DNA from 3 places in the Streptomyces sp. NBC_01717 genome. Region 3 is predicted to be linked to each of the others. Evidence: riboswitches for the same ligand, from Rfam matches in the RefSeq annotation. Region 3 holds a riboswitch; each other region holds the start of a gene.
The links. A riboswitch is a leader RNA that binds a small molecule or an ion and turns the genes downstream of it on or off. The one in region 3 is predicted to bind cobalamin.
Positions count from the first base shown of each region.

Region 1: another riboswitch for cobalamin. It lies ahead of OHB49_RS15555 (ribonucleoside-diphosphate reductase subunit alpha); the one in region 3 lies ahead of OHB49_RS29340 (prenyltransferase/squalene oxidase repeat-containing protein).
Region 2: another riboswitch for cobalamin. It lies ahead of OHB49_RS32000 (cobalamin biosynthesis protein); the one in region 3 lies ahead of OHB49_RS29340 (prenyltransferase/squalene oxidase repeat-containing protein).

Region 1 is NZ_CP109178.1:3,461,919-3,467,822, forward strand. Features, by position in the region: gene OHB49_RS15535 (GntR family transcriptional regulator) at 165-941, shown strand; gene OHB49_RS15540 (DUF3311 domain-containing protein) at 1,147-1,401, shown strand; gene mctP (monocarboxylate uptake permease MctP) at 1,398-3,053, shown strand; gene OHB49_RS15550 (GNAT family N-acetyltransferase) at 3,204-3,704, shown strand; cobalamin riboswitch at 3,758-3,882, shown strand; gene OHB49_RS15555 (ribonucleoside-diphosphate reductase subunit alpha) at 4,027-5,904, shown strand, end outside.
Region 2 is NZ_CP109178.1:7,065,478-7,071,381, reverse strand. Features, by position in the region: gene OHB49_RS32010 (inorganic phosphate transporter) at 167-1,447, shown strand; gene OHB49_RS32005 (hypothetical protein) at 1,460-1,693, shown strand; cobalamin riboswitch at 1,859-1,987, shown strand; gene OHB49_RS32000 (cobalamin biosynthesis protein) at 2,139-3,119, shown strand; gene OHB49_RS31995 (cobyric acid synthase) at 3,116-4,702, shown strand; gene OHB49_RS31990 (putative cobaltochelatase) at 4,839-5,904, shown strand, end outside.
Region 3 is NZ_CP109178.1:6,471,497-6,477,400, forward strand. Features, by position in the region: gene OHB49_RS29325 (ABC transporter ATP-binding protein) at 1-40, opposite strand, end outside; gene OHB49_RS29330 (energy-coupling factor transporter transmembrane component T) at 37-1,188, opposite strand; gene OHB49_RS29335 (SCO2322 family protein) at 1,185-1,832, opposite strand; gene OHB49_RS29340 (prenyltransferase/squalene oxidase repeat-containing protein) at 1,874-3,139, opposite strand; cobalamin riboswitch at 3,204-3,390, opposite strand; partial or broken gene OHB49_RS29345 (hypothetical protein) at 3,483-3,584, opposite strand; gene OHB49_RS29350 (MBL fold metallo-hydrolase) at 3,603-4,640, opposite strand; gene OHB49_RS29355 (aldehyde dehydrogenase) at 4,860-5,904, shown strand, end outside.

The sequences.
Region 1 (5,904 bases), 3.0 Mb from region 3:
GACCTTTAGGGGTGTCAAGGGTGTATAAGAAGTGCACTCGCGTCCGTTATAGGACCGACACCTGAGGGAGGGCGACGAGCCGTGACCGGACCGTGCCACCATGTGAGCCGCGACAGATGGAGGAGCCGGTGACGGCAGCAGCGCAGCAGTCGGGAAGGCGGGCGATGGGTGCCGACGGGGGCAGTTCGGAGAACGAGACGGGCGCGGGCACCGGTGCGGCCACGCGTACCGCCCGCGTGCCGAAGTACTACCGCCTCAAGCGCCACCTCCTCGACATGACGGACACCATGCCGCCCGGCACCCCCGTGCCGCCGGAGCGGACCCTGGCCGCCGAGTTCGACACCTCGCGTACGACCGTGCGCCAGGCGCTCCAGGAGCTGGTCGTCGAGGGCCGGCTGGAACGCATCCAGGGCAAGGGCACGTTCGTGGCCAAGCCGAAGGTCTCGCAGGCCCTGCAACTGACCTCGTACACGGAGGACATGCGCGCCCAGGGGCTGGAGCCGACCTCGCAGCTGCTGGACATCGGCTACGTCACGGCCGACGACACCCTCGCCGGGCTGCTCGACATCACCACCGGCGGCCGGGTGCTGCGGATCGAGCGGCTGCGCCTGGCCAGCGGCGAACCGATGGCGATCGAGACCACTCACCTGTCGGCCAAACGCTTCCCCGCACTGCGCCGTTCACTCGTGAAGTACACCTCGCTGTACACAGCGCTGGCCGAGGTGTACGACGTACGGCTGGCCGAGGCCGAGGAGACCATCGAGACCTCGCTCGCCACTCCGCGCGAGGCCGGCCTGCTCGGTACGGACGTGGGCCTGCCGATGCTGATGCTGTCCCGTCATTCCCTGGACGGACAGGGCGAACCGGTGGAGTGGGTGCGGTCGGTGTACCGCGGCGACCGTTACAAGTTCGTGGCGCGTCTGAAGCGGCCGACCGACTGAGACGGCGGGACCTGGCTCCTGCTCGGCCAACTACCTGAATGCGGACGGAATATCAGGAGTGGGATCCCCTGACAGCACCCTCGCCCCCGGCCTCGGCACACCGTTGCCGGACCGAAATGCGGACAGGGGGTGACGCTGGTCGGAACTCTCCCCTAGATTTCCTGCGCATTACAACAGGTGGTCAGCGAGGGGACGGAGTCGCCATATGCCAGAAGAAACAGATACGAAACCACCAACGGTCACACCTATGAGGGTGGTCATCGCCCTCTGTCTCGTCGCGCCGTTCGTGGCGATGCTCTGGGTGGGTTCGTACGCGAAGGTGGACCCGACCTTCATCGGCATTCCGTTCTTCTACTGGTACCAGATGCTCTGGGTGCTGATCTCCACCGCGCTCACCATGGTCGCGTACAAGCTGTGGCAGCGTGACCAGCGCTCCCGCAAGGGGGGTGCTTCCGCATGAAGGACGGCGTGAACGGCGTCGCGCTCGGCGTCTTCATCTTCTTCTTCCTGGCCGTCACGGTCATCGGTTTCATGGCCGCGCGCTGGCGCAAGGCCGAGAACGAGGCCAGCCTCGACGAATGGGGGCTGGGCGGACGGTCGTTCGGCACCTGGGTCACCTGGTTCCTGCTCGGCGGCGACCTGTACACCGCGTACACCTTCGTCGCCGTCCCTGCCGCGATCTACGCGGCGGGCGCGGCCGGCTTCTTCGCGGTCCCGTACACCATCCTGGTGTACCCGCTGATCTTCACCTTCCTGCCGCGGCTGTGGTCGGTGTCGCACAAGCACGGGTACGTCACCACCTCGGACTTCGTCCGCGGCCGCTTCGGATCGAAGGGGCTCTCGCTGGCGGTCGCCGTCACCGGCATCCTCGCCACGATGCCGTACATCGCATTGCAGCTCGTCGGTATCCAGGCGGTGCTGGACGTGATGGGCGTCGGCGGCGGCGAGACCACGCACTGGTTCGTCAAGGACCTGCCGCTGCTGATCGCGTTCGCGGTGCTCGCCGCGTACACGTACTCCTCCGGGCTGCGGGCCCCCGCACTGATCGCGTTCGTCAAGGACGGCCTGATCTACCTGGTCATCGCGGTGGCGATCATCTACATCCCGATCAAGCTGGGCGGATTCGACGACATCTTCGCCAAGGCCGGCGAGGCGTTCTCGCAGAAGAACCCGGCGACCGGCGCCCCGCGCGGAGCGCTCGCACCGGGCGAGACGGGCCAATGGGGCTACGCCACTCTGGCCCTGGGTTCGGCGCTCGCGCTCTTCATGTACCCGCACTCGATCACGGCGACGCTCTCCAGCCGCAGCCGTGACGTGATCCGGCGCAACACCACGATCCTGCCGCTGTACTCGCTGATGCTGGGCCTGCTGGCGCTGCTCGGCTTCATGGCGATCGCCGCCGGGGTCAAGGTGCAGAACGGGCAGCTGGCGATCCCGCAGCTGTTCGAGAACATGTTCCCCGACTGGTTCGCCGGGGTGGCGTTCGCCGCGATCGGTATCGGCGCGCTGGTGCCCGCCGCGATCATGTCGATCGCCGCCGCCAACCTCTTCACCCGGAACATCTACAAGGACTTCCTGAAGCCCGATGCGACCCCGGCCCAGGAGACGAAGGTCTCCAAGCTGGTGTCGCTGCTGGTGAAGGTCGGTGCGCTCGCCTTCGTCCTCACGATGGACAAGACGGTCGCGATCAACTTCCAGCTGCTGGGCGGGATCTGGATCCTGCAGACGTTCCCGGCACTGGTCGGCGGCCTGTTCACCCGGTGGTTCCACCGCTGGGCGCTGCTCGCCGGCTGGGCGGTCGGCATGGTCTACGGCACGCTCGCCGCGTACGGGGTGGCGAGCCCGACCCAGGCGCACTTCGGCGGCTCCTCGAAGGAGATCCCGGGGATCGGCGAGATCGGCTACATCGGCCTGACCGCGTTCGTGCTGAACGTGGTGGTGACGGTGGTGCTGACGTTCGTCCTGAACGCGGTGAAGGCCCCGGCCGGAATCGACGAGACGTCACCTGCCGACTACACGGCGGACGCGGGCGACCCGGGCGTGAAGGTCGAACTCCCGTTGGCCAGGCCTGAGCCGGCCTCCTCCCCCGACACGAGCCCGTCGACCAGCTAGTCCTGCACGCCAGCAAGAAATGTGGCCCGGCCGGCGACGGAGGAAGGATCCGTCGCCCGCCGGGCCACACAGGTTTCGGACAGGATCGGCGCCCCTGGTGTACCCGGGCAGCTGCCCCCGGCCCCCACCCCCGTACGGCACACTTCCGCCATGGACATATCGATCAGGCCCGTCGACCCCACCGAACACCCCCTCCTCGGCGAGATCACCGCAAACGCGTACCTCGACGACGGCCTGCTCGACCTCGGTGCCGACGACCCGTATCTCGAACAGCTCCGCGACGTGCCGCGCCGCGCCGCCGAGGCCGACGTGCTCGTCGCGGTCGGCGCCGACGGCCGGGTACTGGGCGGCGTGACATACGCTCCGCCCGGCAACCCGTGGGCCGACATCGCCGGCCCCGACGAGGCCGAATTCCGGATGCTCGCCGTCGCGCGGGAGGCGCGTGGCCTCGGGGCGGGCGAGGCGCTCGTACGGGCCTGTATCGACCGCGCACGGGGTACGGACGGCGTCGCGGGGCTCGTCCTGTCGACGCAGTCGACCATGCTCGCCGCCCACCGGATCTACCACCGCCTGGGCTTCGTACGGACTCCGGAGCGCGACTGGTATCCCATTCCAGGCCTCCAGCTGCTGACCTACAGCCTCACCCTGTGAACCCCGAACGACACAACATGTGGGGGCTGCCTCAACGGGCGGCCCCCACATGTATGCTCGTGCTCGCTGTCGCCGCAGGGAAATCCGGTGGGAATCCGGAACTGTCCCGCAACGGTGTGATCGGTGCACTTTTGCGCACCCTGTAAGTCCGAGGACCTGCCGACAGCGCGTCCGGCTCGACCGATCCGGACGCCCAGACGTCCGGGCCTCGCGGATGGGCCGGTGGACGCCGCACGGAGTGCTGTCCCCTTTCCCGGGCACGCCTCTGCCCGGCTGCCCCCGCTCCCCGCCCGGCCCCGAGCCGAGCGAGGGAGAGCACCACATGACCATCGCGCCAGCCGATCCGGCTTCAGTCGCCGAGTCCACGGGAACCACGAACGACGGACCCGGGACCGCACTGCTGCGGACCCTGACCGACCTCACCGTCGATCTGCCCGACACCGACCCCGGACGCGTCGCCGCCGCCGCGCTGCGCGGCCGCAACGCCCGGTCGGACGAAGCAGAGCTGCGTTCGCTGGCCACCGAGGCCGCCGCGGGTCTGATCTCCGAGGACCCCGCGTACTCCCGGCTCGCCGCCCGCCTCCTCACCCGCACCATCGCGGACGAGGCGGCCGGTCAGGGCGCGGTGTCCTTCTCCGCCTCGGTCGCCGTCGGCCACCGCGAGGGTCTGATCGCGGACCGCACGGCCGCGTTCGTGGCGCTCCACGCGGCCCGGCTCGACGCGCTGGTCGAGCAGTCGCTCGCCGACGGCGCCGACGACCGGTTCGGCTACTTCGGGCTGCGGACGCTGCACAGCCGCTATCTGCTGCGCCACCCGCACACCCGTCAGGTCATCGAGACGCCCCAGCACTTCATGCTGCGGGTGGCGGCCGGTCTCGCCGAGGACGACTCGGCGCGCGCACTGGACGAGGTCGCCTCGCTGTACGGCCTGATGAGCCGCCTCGACTACCTGCCTTCCTCCCCCACACTCTTCAACTCCGGTACCCGGCACCCGCAGATGTCCTCCTGCTATCTGCTGGACTCGCCGCTGGACGAGCTCGACTCGATCTACGACCGCTACCACCAGGTGGCACGGCTCTCCAAGCACGCGGGCGGCATCGGCCTCTCGTACTCCCGGATCCGCGCCCGCGGTTCACTGATCCGCGGCACCAACGGGCACTCCAACGGCATCGTGCCGTTCCTGAAGACACTCGACGCCTCGGTCGCCGCGGTGAACCAGGGCGGCCGCCGCAAGGGCGCCGCCGCCGTCTACCTGGAGACGTGGCACGCGGACATCGAGGAGTTCCTGGAGCTGCGCGACAACACCGGTGAGGACCAGCGGCGTACGCACAACCTCAACCTGGCGCACTGGATCCCGGACGAGTTCATGCGCCGGGTCGACACGGACGGCGACTGGTCGCTGTTCTCGCCCGCCGACGTGCCCGAGCTGGTCGACCTGTGGGGCGACGAGTTCGACGCCGCGTACCGGGCCGCCGAGGCCAAGGGCCTGGCCCGCAAGTCGATGCCGGCGCGTGAGCTGTACGGCCGGATGATGCGGACCCTCGCGCAGACCGGCCAGGGCTGGATGACCTTCAAGGACGCCTCCAACCGGACCGCGAACCAGACCGCCGAGCCGGGCCGCGTCGTCCACTCGTCGAACCTGTGCACCGAGATCCTCGAAGTCACCGACGACGGCGAGACGGCCGTCTGCAACCTCGGTTCGGTCAATCTCGGGGCGTTCGTGGCCGACGGTGAGATCGACTGGGAGCGGCTGGACTCCACCGTCCGTACGGCCGTGACGTTCCTCGACCGGGTCGTCGACATCAACTTCTACCCGACCGAGCAGGCCGGCCGGTCCAACGCCCGCTGGCGCCCGGTGGGTCTGGGCGCGATGGGGCTCCAGGACGTCTTCTTCCAGCTGCGGCTGCCGTTCGACTCCCCCGAGGCCCGCGCGCTCTCCACGAAGATCTCCGAGCGGATCATGCTCGCCGCGTACGAGGCGTCCTGCGACCTCGCCGAGCGGTCCGGTCCGCTGCCCGCCTGGTCCGAGACGCGCGCCGCCCGCGGTGTGCTGCACCCCGACCACTACGCCACCGAGCTGACCTGGCCGGAGCGCTGGGACGCGCTGCGTGCCCGGATCGCGAAGACCGGTATGCGCAACTCGCTGCTGCTGGCCATCGCGCCGACCGCCACGATCGCCTCGATCGCCGGGGTGTACGAG
Region 2 (5,904 bases), 590 kb from region 3:
TCCGGCCACCGCACGCCCTGCGGTGGCCTCCGACTGTCGCGTGGCGGACGAAACGATCAACGCCACTCCGTTTTGAGTCACCACAGAGCCCCGTCCAGTTCATCTTCCGTTCACCCAGGTTGCCTACGGTCCACGAGCCAATGACGTCGAACGATTGCCTGGGTAAATGGAACACATCACGCTGCTCCTCGCGATTGTGATCGTGACAGCTCTAGTGTTCGATTTCACGAACGGTTTCCATGACACCGCCAACGCGATGGCGACCACCATCTCGACCGGCGCTCTCAAACCCAAGACAGCGGTGGCCATGTCCGCCGCTCTCAACCTGGTCGGCGCGTTCCTCTCGGTCGAGGTCGCCAAAACGATCTCCGGCGGGATCATCAACGAGAACGGGCTGCGGACAGAAGTCATCTTCGCGGCCCTCGTCGGCGCCATTCTGTGGAATCTGCTGACCTGGCTGGTCGGCCTGCCGTCCAGTTCCTCCCACGCCCTCTTCGGCGGTCTCATCGGCGCCGCGGTGATGTCGGCGGGCTGGTCCTCGGTCGACGGCGGCACCGTCGTCACCAAGGTGCTGCTCCCCGCGGTCGCCGCCCCGGTCGTCGCCGGTCTCGCCGCACTGCTGGCGACCAGGCTGACGTACCGGATCGGCGGCAAGGTCCGTAACGACGCCCAGGAGAAGGCCACCGCGAAGGGCTACCGCGCCGGCCAGATCGCCTCGGCCGGACTGGTCTCGCTCGCCCACGGCACCAACGACGCGCAGAAGACCATGGGCATCATCACCCTGGCCCTGGTCACCGGCGGCGTCCTGTCCCCCGGCTCCAACCCGCCGGTCTGGGTCATCGTCTCCGCGGGCATGGCCATCGCGCTCGGCACCTACCTCGGTGGCTGGCGCATCATCCGCACCATGGGCAGTGGCCTCACCGAACTCAAGCCGCCGCAGGGCTTCGCCGCCCAGACCAGCGCGGCCACGGTCATCCTGGCCTCCTCGCACCTCGGCTTCTCCCTCTCCACCACCCAGTCGTGCTCCGGCGCCGTGATGGGTGCGGGGCTGGGCCGCCGGGGCGGTGTGGTCCGCTGGTCCACCGCGACCCGGATGTTCGTCGCCTGGGGTCTGACCCTGCCGGCCGCCGGTCTGGTCGGTGCGGGCGCGGAGTTCCTCACCAAGCAGGGCACCTGGGGTGTCGTCGTCGTCGCCATGCTGCTGATCGGCGGGTCCGCCGCCATCTGGCTGCTGTCCCGCCGCAAGCCGGTCGGTCACGGCGATGTCGCTCCCGCCGCCGAACCGGCGGGTGTCATCACCACCGCCATCGCGGCCGTCACCCCGCCGCCCACCGGGGCCGCGGCTCCGGCCACCACGGCGGACGCGACCGCAGCCACGGACCTCAAGACCACCATCCCGGCCCCGGCCGGAACCGTCGCCGATCCGGCGCGGCCCGCCACGGTGTAAGGACAGATCACCATGAACATCGACTGGGCAGCTCTCGGCTCCGTCTTCGGCGTCTCCCTCGTCGTCACCGTGGCGCTGGTGGGCCTCTTCACCCTGGGCATCGTCGGCCTCTCCAAGCAGCCGGAACCGGCTGCGCAGGGCGGCTCCGCCTCAGGCTCCCTGGCACTCGCCCGCACCGGCGCGTACCTCTGCTTCGGGCTCTGCGCGGCCGCGGTCGCGTACGGGATCTATCTGATCGTCGCCTGAGCACCTGGCCGCACTCCGTCATCGGGGTTCCATCGGGCCGGACACACCTCGCGTGTGGCCGGCCCGATGTGCGTCCGCGCACACTGCGCCGCCGCAGGTCAAGGCCAGGTTGACGGGCATTCGCGGAGCGTGGTGGACTGCCGGAGCCATTTACGGCGACAGCAGAGGAAGCCGGTGCGAATCCGGCGCGGTCCCGCCACTGTCACCGGGGAGCAGTCCCCCACACCGGAAGTCACGGCTCGCGCAGGCGGGCTGGAAGGCCGGGGGAACTGCGGATCCGGGAGCCAGGAGACTCTCGCCGCCGGTCACGTCGAACCAGGGCGCGGACCCTGAGTGAGGACATATCGCCATGCCCGGCTGCCGTGCGTCGTCGTCCGTTTCTGTGCCGCTCCCACCGGGAGCCGGCTGTACGAAGGTCCTTCGAGGCGCAACGGCCGGCTGAGCCGTGCGAGCCGACCGCATCTTCGCGTACGGCGCCACGGCCGGTCTGATCGGCGATCAGCTGCTCGGTGATCCCCGCCGACGGCATCCGGTCGCCGCGTTCGGACGGGCCGCCGCGGCCGTCGAGCGCCGCCTGTGGCGCGACCACCGCGGGTGGGGCGCGCTGCACACCCTGGTCTGCGCCGGAGGTGCCGCGGCCGGAGCCGCGCTGGCCGCCCGTGCCGTACGCCGTCATCCCGCCGCATCCGTCGCCCTCACCGCGGCCGCGACCTGGTCGGTCGTCGGCGGCACATCGCTGGGGCGGGAGGCCCGCGCCATCGGCGGCGCGCTGGCCGCCGGTGACATCGCACTGGCCCGTGAGCGGCTCCCCCATCTGTGCGGCCGCGACCCGCACTCCCTCGACGGGCCGCAGATCGCACGCGCCGTGGTGGAGTCCGTCGCCGAGAACACCTCCGACGCGGTGGTCGGCGCGCTGGTGTGGGGCGCGGTGGGCGGCGTGCCCGGACTCGTCGCCTTCCGGGCCGTCAACACCCTCGACGCCATGGTCGGACACAAATCACCGCGCCATCTGCGCTACGGCTGGGCCTCGGCCCGGCTGGACGATGTCGTGGGCTGGCCCGGTGCCCGGCTCACGGCCGTGCTCGCCGTGGTTGCCGGCGGGCATCCACGTCGGGCGGTACGGGCCTGGCGGGCCGACGCCGGCAAGCACCCGAGCCCCAACGCGGGGCCGGTGGAGGCCTCGTTCGCGGGCGCGCTCGGCGTACGGCTGGGCGGGACCCTCGCGTACGCCGGCCGAGTCGAGCACCGGCCGGTGCTGAACGGCGCGGCCGGCCGTGCGGTGCGGACCGAGGACATCGAGCGCGCGGTGCGGCTGTCGCGCCGGGTGGGGGTGCTGGCCCTCGGCGTGTGCGCGGCGGGCCGGCTGATCGCGGGACGGCGGTCGGCCACGGGGCGGCGCCCGGCCGCGGGACGGAGCGGAAAATGAGCGGCGGACTGCTGGTCGCCGGAACCACGTCGGACGCGGGCAAGAGCGTCGTCACGGCAGGCATCTGCCGCTGGCTGGTGCGCCAGGGAGTGAAGGTCGCGCCGTTCAAGGCGCAGAACATGTCGCTGAACTCGTTCGTCACCCGCGAGGGCGCGGAGATCGGACGTGCGCAGGCGATGCAGGCCCAGGCAGCCCGGGTGGAGCCGACCGCGCTGATGAACCCGGTACTGCTCAAGCCCGGCAGCGACCGCTCCAGCCAGGTCGTCCTGATGGGCAGGCCGGTGGGCGAGATGAGTGCACGCGGCTACCACGGGGGGCGGCAGGAGTCGCTGCTCTCCACGGTCGTGGACTGTCTGGAGCAGCTTCGGGGCACGTATGACGCGGTGATCTGCGAAGGGGCGGGCAGCCCGGCCGAGATCAATCTGCGCCGCACCGACATCGTGAACATGGGGATCGCGCGGGCCGCGCGGTTCCCGGTGGTCGTCGTCGGCGACATCGACCGTGGCGGTGTCTTCGCCTCCTTCTTCGGTACGACGGCGCTGCTCAGCGCCGAGGACCAGGCGCTGATCGCGGGCTATCTGGTCAACAAGTTCCGCGGCGACGTGTCGCTGCTGGAGCCGGGGCTCGACATGCTGCACGGGCTCACCGGGCGGCCGACCTACGGGGTGCTGCCGTTCGCCCATGGCCTGGGCATCGACGAGGAGGACGGACTGCGGGTCTCGCTGCGCGGGGCCGTACGCGAATCGGTCGTCGCGCCGCCGCACGGCGAGGACGTGCTGCGGGTCGCGGTGTGCGCGGTGCCGCTCATGTCGAACTTCACCGATGTGGACGCGCTGGCCGCCGAACCGGGTGTGGTGGTGCGGTTCGTGGACCGGGCGGAGGAGCTCGCCGACGCGGACCTGGTGATCGTGCCCGGCACGCGCGGCACGGTGAAGGCGCTGGCCTGGCTGCGCGAACGCGGGCTGGCCGACGCGCTGCTGCGGCGGGCTGCCCAGGGGCGTCCGGTGCTCGGTATCTGCGGCGGGTTCCAGGTGCTCGGCGAGCGCATCGAGGACGAGGTGGAGTCGCGGGCCGGGCAGGTCGAAGGGCTCGGGCTGCTTCCGGTACGGATCCGGTTCGACCGGGAGAAGACCCTGGCCCGGCCGGTCGGTTCGGCGCTCGGGGAGCCGGTGGAGGGGTACGAGATCCATCACGGGGTCGCCGATGTGCGGGGCGGCGAGCCGTTCCTGGACGGGTGCCGGGTGGGGGCGGTGTGGGGGACGCACTGGCACGGCTCGCTGGAGAGCGACGGCTTCCGGCGGCGGTTCCTGATGGAGGTCGCGGCGGCTGCCGGGCGGCGGTTCGTGCCGGCGCCGGACACGAGTTTCGGGGCGCTGCGGGAGGAACAGTTGGACCGGCTGGGGGACTTGATCGAGGAGCATGCGGATACGGGGGCGCTGATGCGGCTGATCGAGGCGGGGGTGCCGGAAGGACTGCCGTTCGTGGGCCCCGGCGCCCCGGAGGTGCCGGCGGCCCGAGGGGGCGGTGTTGTGGCTGGTGCGCGTGGCGCTGACGAGCCCGGGGTGCCTGGGGGGTTGGCGTGAAGGGAACGCCTGCGGCGGGCTTTCCTCCCCGCCCCGCCCCTTCCCGTAACCGGGGCTCCGCCCCGGACCCCGGTCCTCGAACGCCGGACGGGCTGGAATGCGGTCCGTGGATGGATGACGTCGTCAAGGAGGCTTTGTGAGTACCCCGTATCCCTTTACTGCCATCGTCGGGCAGGACGATCTGCGGCTCGGATTGTTGCTGAACGCCGTATCGCCCGCTGTCGGTGGTGTGCTCGTGCGTGGGGAGAAGGGCACCGCCAAGTCCACCGCCGTGCGGGCACTTGCCGCGCTCATGCCCGAGGTCGATGTCGTCTCCGGGTGCCGGTTCTCGTGCGACCCGGCGTCGCCCGATCCCGCGTGTCCCGATGGGCCTCACGAGGCCGGGGGCGGCGTGTCGCGGGCGGCTCGGACCGTGGAGCTGCCGGTGGGCGCGTCCGAGGACCGGCTCGTCGGGGCGCTCGACATCGAGCGGGCGCTCGCCGAGGGGGTCAAGGCGTTCGAGCCGGGGCTCCTCGCCGATGCACATCGCGGAATCCTGTACGTCGACGAGGTCAACCTGCTCCACGACCACCTGGTGGACCTGCTGCTGGATGCGGCGGCCATGGGCGCCTCGTACGTGGAGCGCGAAGGGGTCTCCGTACGGCATGCCGCGCGGTTCCTGCTCGTCGGGACGATGAACCCCGAAGAGGGCGAACTGCGGCCGCAGTTGCTCGACCGGTTCGGGCTGACCGTCGAGGTCGCGGCGTCGCGCGAGACCGACCAGCGGGTCGAGGTGGTGCGGCGTCGGCTCGCGTACGACGACGATCCGGCCGGGTTCGCCGCCCGGTGGGCCGACGAGGAAGGGACGTTGCGGGAGCGGATCGTCGCCGCGCGGGCGCTGCTTCCTCAGGTGACCCTCGGGGACCGTGCCCTGCGGCAGATCGCCGCCACCTGTGCGGCCTTCGAGGTCGACGGGATGCGCGCCGACATCGTGATGGCCCGCACCGCGACCGCACTTGCCGCGTGGGCGGAACGTACCGATGTGCTCGCCGAGGACGTCCGGCAGGCAGCGCTCCTCGCGCTCCCGCACCGGCGCCGCCGCAACCCGTTCGACGCGCCCGGTCTCGACGAGGACAAGCTCGACGACACGCTGGAGCAGAACAGCGGTGAAGGGGACGGCGGCGGGGACGACCCCGATCCGGACGGGCCTGGTGGGGGTGGGC
Region 3 (5,904 bases):
CCCCCTCGTACTGCACCGAGACCTGCTCGAACCTGATCACTGGCTCTCCTCGGAGTTCGCGACGGCCACAACGGGTGGCGCGGGCGCCACCACCGCGGGCAACAGCCCGATCAGCACCGCCGCCGCGGGCCACAGCGGGAACACCGGCGCCGTCAGCGGTACCACTCCGGGATGCAGCGCCTCCGTGTCGGCACTGCCCGCCCAGATCATCGCCGCCGCGACCACCGCACCCGACCCGGCCACCAGCCAGGCCCTCGCCCCCCACCGGTCGGGCCGGTAGCGGGTGCGGACCGAGCGGGCACCGCCGAGCCGGAGCCCGGCCATCGCGGCGACGAGCCCGGCGAACAGCAGCGGCAGCCCGTACACCGCACCCTGCGAGGCCAGCAGACCGTACGTGCCGGCGCAGACCCCCAGCAGCCCGCCGAGCGTGAGGACGTTCGTGGTGTGCCGCACGGCACGCGGCACCTGGGCCGTGCGCCCGTATCCGCGCGCGTCCATCGACGCCGCCACCGCCACCGACCGCTCCAGCGCACCCTCCAGCACCGGCAGCCCGATCTGCAGGACGGCCTTGATGCCACCGGCGGGGCGGCCCCGCAGCCGCCGTGCGGTGCGCAGCCGCACCACATCGGCAACCATGTTCGGTGCGAACGTCATCGCGACGACGACCGCGACGCCCGCCTCGTACAGGGCGCCCGGCAGCGACTTCAGCAGCCGGGCCGGGTTGGCGAGCGAGTTCGCCGCCCCGATGCAGATCAGCAGGGTGGCCAGCTTCGCCCCGTCGTACAGCGCGAAGAGCAACTGTTCGGCGGTGACCCGGCCGCCGATCCTGACGCCCTGCGCCCAGTCGGGCAGCGGCACTTCGGGCAGGGTGAACACCGGGTGCGTACCGGGGATCGGCGAGCCGAGAAAGACGGAGAACAGCAGCCGCACGCCTACGACGAACAGCCCGATCCTGATGAACGCCCCGTACGAACGGGCCCACGGCGCATCCGTCCGGCGCGCCGCCACGACGTAACCGGCCACCCCCACCAGCAGCCCGAGCAGCAGTGGATTGCTGGTCCGGGAGGCGGCGGTGGCCAGCCCGAGCGCCCACAGCCACCAGGCCCCCGCGGGCAGGGCGTTGCTGCGGGTCGCCTCGGGGGCACGCAGGGCACGGCCCGGCCGGGCCGTGCCGGCGGAGACGGTCATCCGCGGCGGCGGCGGGCCTGCACGACCGCGGCGACGCCGAGCAGAAGGACGGCGGCGACACCGGCGAGCACCCCGGCGGACGGACCGCCGCTGCCGCTCCCCGGGTGGGCCGAGGCGGACGGGCTCGCGGGCTCCTGCGACGTGGTGTCGGCGTGCCCGGTGCCGGAGACCTGCTCACCGCAGCCCGAGGCCGGATAGCCGGAGATCGCGCAGAGCAGTGCCTCGCTGCTGTAGCGCAGCGGCTTGGCCACGGAGGCGAGGGCCTCCGCGGCGCTCGCGTCCTCGGCGACCTGCGCGCACGCGGTACGCGGCGCGGGCGGCGTCTCCCCGTCAGGGGCGTCCGCCGCCGTGCCGGGGTCGATGACGAGCGCGACCCGCTTGCTGCCGTCCTTGGCGGGGGTGTCCGCGCAGATCGCCGCGAAGTCGGGGGCGCGGCGTGGCTTCGCCGAGTCCTGGGAGTCCTCGCTGACCGAGAACCGGAAGCCCTGCACCGCACCGTCGTCGGGCCGGACCAGCGACGGGCCCTGGGTGGCATACGCCCAGCCCGTCCCCTTGCCCTCCCAGAACGACCAGTAGCGGTAGCCGGCCGCGTGGGCGGTGCCCGCGCCGAGCACGGTCAGGACGGCGCCGAGAACGAGCAGCAGGGCGCCCGCCGTCGGCCACCCGGATCGATTCCCCGCTCGGTTCACAGCTGCGGGGTCTTCCGGCGGCTGCTGATGAGGAAGCCGACACCGGCACCGGCGGCGAGACCGATACCGACGAGCCACCACACGCCGAGACCGGCGTCGTCGCTCGTGCCGTCCTGCGCCGCGTAGTCGCTGGTGGCCGGCGAGGGTGTGTGGACGGCGGCCGGCTTCGGCCCGGTCGCGCTCAGCCGCTCGACCAGGTCGACACCGCCGAAGTCGCGGGCATCGGCGCCGGTCGTGTGCGCGGCCACGACCAACTGGGCGTAGGCGGCCGGGCCGTTCTCGGCCGCCCAGGGCGCGGCGTGCTTCTTCAGCCAGCCGAGCGCGCCGGCCGCCTTGTCCTGGTGGCCCGCGGCGGCCAGGGCGACGACCGCGTCCGCGGTGTTGCCGAAGTCGGGCTGCTCGGTGGTGTCGGTGGCGCCCGGCATCGGCGGCTGGTTCAGGTGGCCGGTCTTCGCGAGGGCACCCGCGAGATAGTGCGCACCGTTCTGGGCGGCCTGCTCGGGCTTGACGACGGCGCCCTTGTGGCAGGTGGGCGCCTTGTCCTCGGACGCGGAATTGTTCCAGGCGGCCAGCCCCTTGCCCATGGAACCGAGCACACCGGCCGCGGTGGCGTCCGCGTTGGCGGCGAGCTTGCCGCCCTTGTCGGGCTGGTACGCGAACGCGCCGCCGTCCTTGCCGCCGCACGGGATCGCCAGCTCGAGCAGCGCGTCGTACGGCGTTTTGCCGCCCTCGGTCGTCACATCGCCGAGCCGCTGGCCCCGCTTGGCCAGGGCGCCGATCACGATCGAGGTGGAGTTGGCGTCGCTGGGCGAGCCCGGGTTGTAACCCCAGCCGCCGTCCTCGTTCTGAACGGACTTCAGCCAGGCGACCCCGTTGTCGACGGCATCGCCGTGCCCGCCGACCTCGGCGAGCGCCTGGACCGCGGCGGCTGTGGCGTTGGTGTCCGTCATGGTCTTCGCGTCGCACGGTTTGCTGACATCCGCGCGGTACGAGGCGTAGGCGCCGCTGTCACACTGCTGGGCGACCAGCCAGTCGACGGACGCGGCCGCGGGGGTGACCCCTTCGAGCCGCTGGGCGATGAAGGCCAGCGACTGCCTCCAGACCCCGTCGTACGTCGGGTCCTTGGTGCCGTACAGCCCGGACGGCAGCGCGACGGACGGGGTGGGCGACGGAGACGGCGCCGCCACCGCGGCCGGGGCAGCGGCCGCACAGAGCACGGTGGCGGTGGCGGCGAGCGTTGCTGCGGTGCGGCGAACGGTCATGGTGGGCTGGGCCTCTCCTGCGGTGGGAACCGGGCACAGGCACACTCAGGCACCAGGCTCCGGCCCCGTATGCCTCGACGGTGCCGGTCACCGGGGTTCCGGTGACGCGAGCCGGTCACGACCGCGGACAGGGCATTCCGACTCACCGCTGTGTCAGCGGCTCACGGTTGCGTGGTCAGTGCCGGATTCGCACCGGCTTCCCCCTGAACGGGCATGATGACGACGCCCACACTCTACCGGGGCCTAGCCCGCCGCTTCGGGCGGAGGGGCGCCCGGAACAGCGACGTACGTCACCCGTGAGGTCGGGCCGGGTCGGGCCGGGTCGGAGCGGTGGGAGAGGAGGTCAGCCCCTGATGACGGCCGGTGCCTCATCGCGAACCGTGGCCATGGTGGCCTTGTCGCGGGCTTCGTCGTTCAGGCGGAGGAGCGGCTCGGTGTTGGAGGGGATCGTCGGCGAACCCCCTCACACCGCGATGTACGTCACCGGATCGCTCCCTGTCATCGCCTCCGCGCGCCCCAGCTTCACCAGTCGGCGGACGTGGGCCTCGGCCTCCGAGACCGCAATGTTCCGTGAGCCGTGCGGGATCTGTTCCCACGGCCGGTTCCACTCCATCCGCTCGGCCAGCTGCCACGGCGTGAGCGGGGTGGCGAGCAGCGCGAGCAGGCCGGTCAGCCGCTCCTCGTGGTGGTCGAGGAGTTCCTGTACGCGCCGGGCCGCGTCCGGGAACGCGTGCTGGTGGGCGGGCAGCACCTCGGCGACGCCCAGCCGGCCGATGCGCTCCAGCGAGTCGAGGTAGTCGCCCAGTGGGTCGGTGGCCGTCGCGTCGTCCGGGTCCTCGTACAGCCCGATGTGCGGACTGATCCCGGGCAGCAGATGGTCGCCGGAGAAGAGCCGGCCGCGGCCGGGCAGGTTCGCCGGGTGGTCCTCCTCCAGATGCAGGCAGACATGGCCGGGGGTGTGGCCCGGCGTCCAGACCGCGCGGAGCCGGCGGCCCGCCAGGTCGAGCAGCTCGCCGGGGACGATCTCGCGGTCCGGGAGGGCGGCGCGAAGGCCGGGCAGGGTGCGCATCCGGCCGGTGGCGCGGGCGGCGCGCAGTGGGGCGAGGTGGTCCTCGGGGGCGCCGACCGCGGTGAGTTTCGCCGCCAGGTAGGCCAGCCAGGTGCCCGGTTCGGACTCGCGGGTGCGGCGCACGATCGCGGTGTCCGCGGCGTGCATCGCGATCCAGGCCCCGGATGATTCGCGGACCTGGCCGGACAGGCCGTGGTGGTCGGGGTGGTGGTGGGTGATGACCACGCCATGGATGTCGGTGATGCCGACTCCGATGGCGGTGAGGCCCGCGACCAGGGTGTCCCAGGCCTCCGGGTCGTCCCAGCCGGTGTCGATCAGGACCGGGCCGCGGCCGGTGTCAAGGACGTGAACCAGGGTGTGGCCGAGCGGGTTGTCCGGGATGGGGACCTTGATGGACCACACGCCGCCGCCGTGCTCGGTCACCTGTGTCATGAGATCCCCATCTCTCGTCCCGGCATGCGGCCGTGCTGCGCCGCAACCACTGTAACGAGAACTCGTTCCAGTAGTAGCCCTGGTCGACTATTCGTCCGAGGTCGATCGCCGTCGGATCCGTGGACTCCTGGAACTGGAACTGGTATCAGTTCTGACACGGAGTCAGGTATGGAGTCAGGTGCGGAGTCGGTACGTGCCGGGTCGCGGGAGGCAGCAGCCATGACCGAGCTTGTCGAACACGGAAAACTGTTCATCGGCGGGGAGTTGGTCGATCCGCTCGGCCAGGACGTCATCGAGGTGATATCGCCCCACACCGAGCAGGTCATCGGCCGGGTGCCGCACGCCTGCGAGGGGGACGTGGACCGGGCTGTCGACGCCGCCCGCCGGGCCTTCGACGAAGGGCCCTGGCCGCGGGCGTCCCTCGACGAGCGGATCGAGGTGATCACCCGGATCAAGGACGCGTTCGCCGTGCGGTACGAGGAGATCGCCCGCGTCATCAGCTCCGAGAACGGAACCCCGTACAGCTCCAGTGTGATGGTGCAGGCACTCGCCGCGATGATGGTGTGGGACGCGGCGATCACCGTCGCCCGTACCTTCCCGTACGAGGAACGGCGCGACGGCGTCCTCGGGCCGCTGCTGGTGCGCCGGGAGCCGGTCGGCGTCGTCGCGGCCGTCGTGCCGTGGAACGTCCCGCAGTTCACCGCCGCCGCCAAACTCGCGCCCGCGCTGCTGTCCGGCTGCACGGCCGTCCTCAAGGTCTCGCCCGAATCGCCCCTGGACGCCTACATCCTGGCCGAGATCGCCGCCGAGGCCGGGCTCCCCGAGGGCGTGCTGTCGATCCTCCCGGCGGACCGCGAGGTGAGTGAGTACCTGGTCGGGCATCCGGGCATCGACAAGGTGTCGTTCACCGGCTCCGTCGCGGCCGGCCGCCGGGTCATGGAGGTCGCTTCGCGCAACCTCACCCGGGTCACCCTGGAGCTGGGCGGAAAGTCCGCCGCCGTCATCCTCCCGGACGCCGATCTCGACGCGGCCGTCGCGGGCATCGTCCCGTTCGCCTGGATGATCAACGGCCAGGCGTGTGTCGCCCAGACCCGCATTCTCGTCCCGCACTCCCGCTACGACGAGATCGCCGAGGCGTTCGCCGCCGCGGCGGGCGCGCTGAAGGTCGGCGACCCGCTCGACCCCGCCACCGAGCTCGGCCCGCTGGTCGCGCGGCGTCAGCAGCAGCGCTCCCTCGACTACATCCGGATCGGCCAGGAGGAAG